One region of the Achromobacter sp. FW305-C-13 genome, then DNA from elsewhere that is predicted to be linked to it. Evidence: riboswitches for the same ligand, from Rfam matches in the RefSeq annotation. Region 1 holds a riboswitch; the other holds the start of a gene.
What was found. A riboswitch is a leader RNA that binds a small molecule or an ion and turns the genes downstream of it on or off. The one in region 1 is predicted to bind manganese.

Region 1 (4,252 bases):
AACCGTGAAGCATGACGACCAGCGGACGGGGCTCGGCGCCCGCGTTGGGCGGCACGTAAAGCTTGTAGCTGCGGTGCCCCCCTGCGTTGCGGAAGGATCCCGCGGTGAACGTGTCGCCTGCCGTGGCCGGCTTGTCCGCAGGCGGGGCAACGTCGTCGACCGCAGCCGTTGCCGTCGCCTTTGCCTTTGCCGTAGCCGACCGGGCGGCGGGTTCGGGGATCTCCCAAGCCTCGACATCGATGACGTCAGAATCGTCCTCGCGGGCAGGCGCGGCAACCGCCCCGCCCCGCAACGCGGCCTGGATGGCGGCAGTCGCTGCGGCCAGATCGCCGGAACGTGTGAGCCGGGTGGCCTGGTTCATGAGTTGCTGGAATTCGGGGTGCATGGCGTTACCTTGACGGCTAGGGGGAAAGTCAGCGGATGCGCTGACGCAGGGCAGCTTTGACGGCGGCGCTGGCATGCAAGGCGCCCAGGACCGTCACGGATTCGATGGTGGCAAGCGCCAGTTCGGGGGTGACGTCCGGCGCGATGGTCGCCAGCCCCAGCACTCGGATTTGCAGCATTTCCCCCGCCGCCTGAACCGCAAGCAGGTCCTGCGAGGTGTAGTGCTGGATGCCCAGAACCAGCGTCTTTCGGCTGACCGCCTGACGAACGGCTTCGCCGTGCGTGGCCAGTTGATTACGGATGGCTGTTCGTATCAGGTCGGTGCGGTTCGCATAGAACCCTTCCTGCACCAGAAGATCGATATGGCCCAAGTCGACGTACCCGAGATTGATGGTGATCTTCTCATCGGGGGGCTTGGGAACGGAGGCGAGGGAGGGAGGACGAGGAGGCATGAAAGAATATTAAAACCATCCACTTGGATGGCCTATGGATGTTTCAATTTGCCATATTTGAGGCCTTGCCGTCGCGGTTTGCCGGTGCGCAATCCGATCGGCCATTCCCCCGCCCGCCTTGCGGTCTGTCATACGCCCGACGGCCAGCTCTGCTAGACTGCGTTCACTCTTTGGGGAGTAGCCGCCTTTCAGCCTGTTCTGAAAGGGCTTACGTCAACATTCTTGGCCCTAGCCGGCCATGGCGTAAGCGGCATTGCGCTTGGCGAGACCACGGACTTTTCACACGACGCTGGGCGGTGTGAAGGGTCTGTGCCGTTCTCGCCCAGTTGGACCCCTCTCTCCATGAATGCCCTCTCCCTCATTGTTCTTGCGTTCGCCATGTCGACGGACGCGTTCGCGGCCGCCATCAGCAAAGGCGCCGCCCTGCACAAGCCCCGCCTGCCCGAAGCTCTGCGCACCGGCGTGATCTTCGGTGTGATCGAAGCGATCACACCTGTGATTGGCTGGGGACTGGGCTCCGTCGCAGCAAAATTCGTGGCCGACTGGGATCATTGGATCGCGTTCGGCATGCTCTGTATTCTCGGGGTGCTGATGATCCGCAACGCCTTCAAGGAAGAGGACGAAGACGCCGCGCCGGTCGTCCGCCATTCCTTCTGGCTCCTGGCCGCGACCGGATTCGCCACCAGCATCGACGCGATGGCCGTAGGCGTCGGCCTGGCATTCGTTGACGTGAACATCGTGGTGGCCGCCATCGCGATCGGCCTGGCCACCACCTTGATGGTGACGATCGGCGTGATGCTGGGCCGCGCGCTGGGCAGCGTGGCGGGTAAGCGGGCCGAAGTGCTGGGCGGCATCGCGCTGATCGGCATCGGCTCGCTGATCCTGTACGAGCACCTGACGGCGGCGGCCGCGGCGTAACGCCTCGAGGGTTTCAGTCTTCCAGGAACCCCAACGCCCGAAGCTCGGCGATGGCGCCCTTCTCCGCGTCGCGCCGCGCTTTGGGGGCTGCCAGCGACGCGGCCAGCAGCAGCGTCTGGTCGTTTGACTCGTCGAAGCCTCGCAGCACGCTATCGGTCACGGGAAACGCCTGGCCAAAGCCCGCGCCCAGCGCCTGGTGGCCGCCATAGCACCCCTGCTTGTCCAGGATGACCTGCGTCTGCGGATCGCGCTTGATCAGATGCAAGGGCACGCCCTGGCACCGCAAGCCCAGCAGCTTGGCCTCGCTGATGTCCAATGCCCAATCGGTTTCGGCGTAGAACGCCGCCCGCGCCGACGCGAACTGCTCAAGCACACGGGCATCCGTGCAAAACGCAGTCGGCGCCAAGTTGAGATTGAGCTTGCCGATCTTTCCGACGAGCTTCACCCGGCGAAAGAACGAGGCCCAGACCAGCAGAATGGGATTGGTGGAAAGGTCTTCCACCACCACGTCCTCGAAGATGCAAGGCATGATCTCTGAATTCACCGCGCGGCATTGAGAGATCCGTACCCCCTGCACGCGCGACATCCGCGCAGGTGCTCTCACCATCGACAGCCCGCAATTGTCGAATGTGCAATCGTGCACGTGCAGGTCGCGAAAGTGCGACCCGCCCTTGTCAAACGCCTTCCGGAATGCCGCGCCCTGGATGCTTTCCATGATCAATACGCGATTCTGACCGACGGCGAGCGGCGGACGGACTCGCCGTGGAAGACGGCTTCGATGTGGTTGCCGTCCGGATCCAGGACGAACGCGGCGTAGTCGCCGGGATGGCGGCCTCGATGCCGTTGTGGTGTCGTCATGCAACGCTCCTGGCAGGGGAAGATTGAGAGTCGGAAATTTACTTCAGCCTGTCGCCTACCCTCAACATCGCCGATTGGCCTTGGCGCGTCACCAGGTACTGTCCGATCCTTTCTGGAAATACGCCACCAGGAAATCCACGAACACGCGGACCTTCGCCGATAGATGGTGGCGTTCCGGAAACACCGCATAGATGTCGGCCTGAGGCAAGGCATAGTCTTCCAGCACGCGCACCAGCCGGCCGCTGCGCAGGTAGCGCGCCAGGTCCCACTCCGCGCGTTGCAGGATGCCCAGGCCGGCCAGGCCCCAGGTCAGCGTCACTTCCCCGTCGTTGCTGCTGAGGTTGCCGCGCACCTTCACGGTTTCGCTGCGGCGGCCTTTCGTGAAGCGCCACAGTCCGTAGGCGGCCTCGTTCTGGCGCAGCACGATGCACTGGTGCCGCGTCAGGTCATGCGGCGTGGCCGGCACGCCGTGCGTCTTCAAGTAGGCGGGAGAGGCGCAGACCAGCCGCCGGTTGGGCGCGATCTTGCGGGCGATCAGGCGGGTGTCGGGCAGGTCGCCGAAACGCACCGCGACGTCGAACGCGTCCTGCACGAAGTCGGCGGGGCTGTCGGTCAGCTGCAGTTGCAGCGAAACCTCAGGATATTTCGCGGCGAATTCCGCGATGGCAGGCGCGATATAGCTGCGGCCGAAGCCCAGCGGCGCGTTGACCTTCAACAAACCGCGCGGGCTCGCCTGGCGGCTGGCGATCAGCTCGTCCAGATCTTCGATTTCGCCCAGGATGCGGCGGGCGCTTTCCAGGTAGACCTCGCCTTCGGCCGTGAGGCTCAGGCGCCGCGTGCTGCGGTTGAACAGGCGCACGCCCAGGCGCGCCTCGATCTGGGCCAGCCGCTTGCTGACCGCGGCCGGCGTGACATCCAATTCCCGCGCAGCCGCCGACATGCCGCCGGCGCGCGCGAGTTCAACGACGAGTTGCAGCTCCGTGGAATGACCCATGAGCCGGCGACATCAATCGCGGAAGTTCTCGAACTGCAGGGGCAGGTCGACGTCGGTCTTCTTCAGCAGCGCGATGGCGGTCTGCAGATCGTCACGCTTTTTGCCGGTGATGCGCAGCTTGTCGCCGTTGATCTGGGATTCCACCTTGAGCTTGGCGTTCTTGATGGCGGCGATCAGCTTCTTGGCCACCGGCTGTTCGATGCCCTGCTTGATCGTGACCTTCTGGCGCGCGCCGCCCAGGTTTTCCAGGGGGTCGGCCACGTCCAGGCAGCGCACGTCGATGCCGCGGGCCGACAGGCGGCCGCGCAGGATGTCGAGCATCTGCTTCAACTGGAACGCGCTGGAAGCGACCTGGGTCACGACGAAGCCTTCCAGTTCGAACTTGGCGTCGGTGCCCTTGAAGTCGAAGCGGGTGGAAAGTTCGCGGTTCGCCTGGTCGATGGCGTTGGTGAGTTCGTGTTTGTCGACTTCGGAGACGACGTCAAAAGTAGGCATGACACGGGTCCTGTTGGGTGATAAGTGAAAAAGGCGAATACATGCGTATTGCCTATTTTACCGGCCCCACGGCCCATGTCCCCATCACCCCGTCAACACCAGTAGCCGCCCCGCCTGCAGCGGGTGCGCAATCACCTGCGCGTCGATCCCG
Region 2 (4,252 bases), on a different contig from region 1:
GCCGAGATCTTGGCGGCGCGCCGCATCGCGGCGATTTCGGCCGGGTCCTTGATCAGCCGCATTTCCGCCAGCAGCGGGCGGATGTCCTGTTGGCGCGAAGGCGGCGCGTGGCCGGCGCGGCTGGCGTCGCGCGCCGTAGCCAGCCAGCGGTGCAGGCGGCCGTCGGTGCGCTTGTCGCCGGCCAGCGGCGCGTACAGGGTGGGGTGGTCCAACATCAACGTGGGCACCACTTCGTCCAGGGAGTCCAGCGCGTGCGCATCGTCGAAACCGAAATAGGCGGCGGCCGCTTCGGGGCCGAAGCGCTTGCCTTCCCAGATCTCGTGTTCCACGTGGCGCGGGCGGCAGAACAGCACGGCGCGGTCGGTCGCTCCTGCGATCAGCACCAGCCAGGCACCGGGTTCGGTGAACCCGGTGAGGTAGAAGAAGTCGCTGTCGTGACGGTACGGGAATTCGGCGTCGCGGTTGCGGATTGCCTCGGGGGCGGTGCTCAGGATGGCGATGCCGCCGCCGTCGGCGCGCATCCGGTCCATCAGGCGTTGGCGCCGGGCGGCGAAGGGGGCGATGTCGGCGGGAGGCAGGCTCATGGCGGGCAGGGGCGCGAACCCCGCGAAGGTGTGGATGCGGCTTACTTTACCCCGCTATCGCGCGGAAACAACAGCGGGCGGGGTTCCCGCGGCGTCCGCGCGGGATTCACTGGACCGTCAGATTCGCGCTGCTACAATCGCGGCTCTGTCATTGGGGAGTAGCCATCCTTTGTCCCCAAAGGAGTTAGCGTCAACAGACTTGGTGGTTCAGGGCCGCGTAGCGGTTGCTAGAACTCCATGGCGCTAACGGTTTCCATGCAAGCGGCCTGCCCGCCGCATGGATCAGCCAGGCGAGACCTTTGGCCGCGTTGCGTTCACCCTAGCCGGGCGAGCCGCAGCGTCGCGCCAATTGGTTTCTGCTCGTCCGGCTGTGTTCATATGTTGCTCACCCTGTTTCTGTTTTTCCTGTCCGCGGCAGTGATTTACTTCGCCTGCGAATTCTTCGTCAATGGCGTTGAATGGGTCGGACACCGCTTCCATCTGGGCGCCACCGCCACCGGCACCGTGCTGGCCGCGTTCGGCACCGCATTGCCGGAAAGCGCGGTCACCTTCATGGCCGTCATGTTCGGCGACACCCCGGAGCAGAAAGACATCGGCGTCGGCGCGGCCATGGGCGGCCCCCTGGTGCTGGCGACCCTGGCGTACGCCGTAGTGGGCTTCGCCCTGTGGCGCGCGCGCCGGGGCCAGACGACGCAAGCCAACTGTATCAACGCGGACCAGCGCCGGCTGGCCCGCGACCAGGCCTGGTTCATGGGCATCTTCATCTTCAAGGTGGGCCTGGGCCTGCTGGCCTTCGCGTGGAAGCCCTGGCTGGGCATCCTGTTCCTGGCGACGTACGGCCTGTACATCAAGCGCGAACTGAGCCATGACGAGGAACGGACCGACAGCGAGGACCTCGAGCCGCTCAAGCTGCGCCCCCGCGATGAGGACCCGACCATGTTCTGGGCCGCGACGCAGACGATCCTGGCGCTGGTGGTCATCGCGGGCGCCTCGCACGTGTTCGTCAACCAGATCGAAGTGCTGGGAATTTTCATGGGCGCGTCGCCGCACGTGGCCGCCTTGCTGCTGGCGCCCGTCGCCACCGAATTGCCCGAAATCATGAATGCGCTGATCTGGGTGCGCCAAGGCAAGGAACGCCTGGCGCTGGCCAACATCTCGGGCGCGATGATGATCCAGGCCACCATCCCCAGCGCCTTGGGTATCTTCATGACGCCGTGGCTGCTGGATGCCCCCTTGCTGGCCGCGGGCCTGTTCACGATGCTGTCGATCGGCCTGCTGTGGCTGCGTTTCCGCCGCTCGGTGATGAGCGTGCCGGCGTTGTCGGCGGTGGGCGGCTTCTATGCCTTGTTTGCGGCATATCTGGGGTGGCACTTCTACGCCTGAGCCCGGACCCTGGTGCGAATTGCGGCGCAGGCTCGGCAGGGCCTGCGCCGCTTTTGCATTTTTTGGCGGTTTTCCGGGCAGTTAAGGCCCATAAACCTTGTCCATCAGTGGAAACCCGCGTAAACTTCCGTTGTTATCCATCCCAGGAGCAGTCTTCGTGAATACCGATTCCGGCGAAAGTAGTCGATCTTGCATCGACCTCGCTGTCTGACAGGAAACACGCAGAACTCCATCTGCCGCATCCTGTCATGCAGGTTGCGGCGTATCCCAAGCCTCGGGCGTAAGCCCCGGCAATAGCGCAGGCCTTCGGCTTGCCGGGAATCTCCCCAACGTAAACCGCCAGAACCGCCGCTTGCCGCAGCGCCAGCGTTCGTGCACGTCTTGTGTTCGTCCGTCATGCGCCGCGCAGTTGCGCTCGCGTACTCGCGATCACGCTCCCCATTCTTGCAATGGAGGTCGTTATGCGTTTCTTCGACTTGTTCCTACGCCGCGCTGGCGTGGACCGCGCCACCGCCCTGGGCCGCCGCCGCGGCACGTCGCGCTTGACGGTCATCTGTCCGCGCGACGAACTGGGCGCCTTGCGCAAGCAGATCTGCCTGGACTTCAGCGCCGCCGGCCTGGATGTCTCGCAAGTGCAGATCGACCAAGGCCAGGACCCGAGCATGGCGTCGGCTTGCATCACCGTCAATTGCCCCCCGGAACTGCGGGCGGAACTGATGTCGCAAGCGCGCCGCCTGAGCGCCAATCCCGCCGTGCGCCACGTGCATTTCGGCGCGCAAGCCGCCGCAATGGCCTGACGCCAGCGCCTATCCCCACAGGAGAGATCATGCCTAGTGCCTTAGACCCCGAACCTCGATCGCGCCAAGTGCATGGCGCCGGCATGCCTGTCTGACCTGTCATCTCCCTGCGAGCCGACCGGCCGGACAGTCATCCCGGTTCCGACGGACTCCGCAGCAAAGAATCTCCGGCCACGCCCCCAGAGGCCAACGGCGCCGGTTTCGATTCCCTAGCTAGCCCCCTTTCCGTTTTCCGCACCCGGCGCGACTTCGACGCGATCCGGACACCGGCAACTTTGCCCCGGTGCCTGCGCACGCCTGTACGCGGCGGATTGACGGCTTTCCCGCGAAAGCCGCGGCCCGCTGCTGCCCGCGCGCAGCCCGAGGGGCAGGCGCGCCCGTGTCTCCGACAACAACACCAAAAACCGGAGCACTCCGATGTTTACGTTCCTGAAATCGTTTTTTTCTTCCGCCGCCGGCCGACGGCGCGCAAGCCGCCACTTCCGGCGGTCCCCCATGCTTGAGCAAGGCGGCGATACCGTTGCGGCGTCCGCCGCTTCCGACACGTCGCGCCGCGCCAACCGCCGCATGCTCGACATGTCCCGCATGGGCCTGGATGCCTTGTTTTCGCTGCTGGGCAGCGGCCGGGGAGGCCTGTCTGAAGACCAGGCGCAGACCGCGCGCGAGCGCCACGGCGCCAACGAGGTCGACCATGAAAAGCCCCTGTCCTGGCCCGCCCACCTGTGGCTGTCCTACCGCAACCCGTTCAACCTTCTGTTGACCGCGCTTGCAGCCCTGTCGTGGCTGACCGATGTGTGGATGGCTGAACCGGACGACCAATCGTGGACGGCGGTCGTGATCATCGGATCGATGGTCGTGATTTCGACGGTGCTGCGCTTTGCGCAGGAACTCCGTTCGAACCGGGCGGCCGAGGCATTGAAGGCCATGGTGCAGAACACCGCCACCGTGCTGCGCAGCGGCCCGATGGCGTCAACCGGGGACGGCACCGGCCACCGCCCCTACGGCGCGCCCCTGCACGAGTCCGGCTCGCATCAGCTGGAAGTGCCGCTGGCGGAGCTGGTGCCGGGTGACGTGGTGCTGCTCTCCGCGGGCGACATGATTCCCGCCGATTGCCGCATCCTGAACGCCAAGGACCTCTTCATCGCGCAGGCTGCTCTGACGGGCGAATCGCTGCCGGTCGAAAAGCATGCTGTCCAGCGCGTGGAGACCGGCAATTCGCTCGAGCTGGAGAACATGGCCTTCATGGGGACCAATGTGGTCAGCGGCTCGGGCAGCGCGCTGGTCGTGGCGACGGGGGGCAACACGTATTTCGGCCAACTGGCAGGACGCGTCACCCAGGCCACCCGCGTGCCCACGCAGTTCCAGCAGGGCATCAACCGCGTCAGCTGGGTGCTGATCCGCTTCATGCTGGTCATGGCGCCGATCGTCATGCTGATCAACGGGTTCACCAAGGGCGACTGGCTGGAAGCGCTGCTCTTCGCGCTGGCC

Region 2: it holds a riboswitch for manganese, as region 1 does, so the genes downstream of both, AC3WMU_RS20035 (sodium:calcium antiporter) here and mntP (manganese efflux pump MntP) in region 1, are expected to answer to the same signal.

What each region holds. Positions count from the first base shown of each region.
Region 1 covers NZ_JBYSYN010000002.1:1,285,056-1,289,307, reverse strand. The annotation lists gene AC3WMU_RS17290 (extracellular catalytic domain type 1 short-chain-length polyhydroxyalkanoate depolymerase) at 1-385, opposite strand, end outside; gene AC3WMU_RS17285 (CopG family transcriptional regulator) at 414-836, opposite strand; yybP-ykoY riboswitch at 997-1,169, shown strand; gene mntP (manganese efflux pump MntP) at 1,179-1,754, shown strand; gene AC3WMU_RS17275 (hypothetical protein) at 1,768-2,469, opposite strand; partial or broken gene AC3WMU_RS17270 (VOC family protein) at 2,472-2,591, opposite strand; gene AC3WMU_RS17265 (LysR family transcriptional regulator) at 2,701-3,606, opposite strand; gene AC3WMU_RS17260 (YajQ family cyclic di-GMP-binding protein) at 3,619-4,101, opposite strand; gene AC3WMU_RS17255 (heme ABC transporter ATP-binding protein) at 4,186-4,252, opposite strand, start outside.
Region 2 covers NZ_JBYSYN010000003.1:241,950-246,201, forward strand. The annotation lists gene AC3WMU_RS20030 (aminopeptidase P N-terminal domain-containing protein) at 1-584, opposite strand, end outside; yybP-ykoY riboswitch at 719-883, shown strand; gene AC3WMU_RS20035 (sodium:calcium antiporter) at 963-1,967, shown strand; gene AC3WMU_RS20040 (hypothetical protein) at 2,429-2,764, shown strand; gene mgtA (magnesium-translocating P-type ATPase) at 3,182-4,252, shown strand, end outside.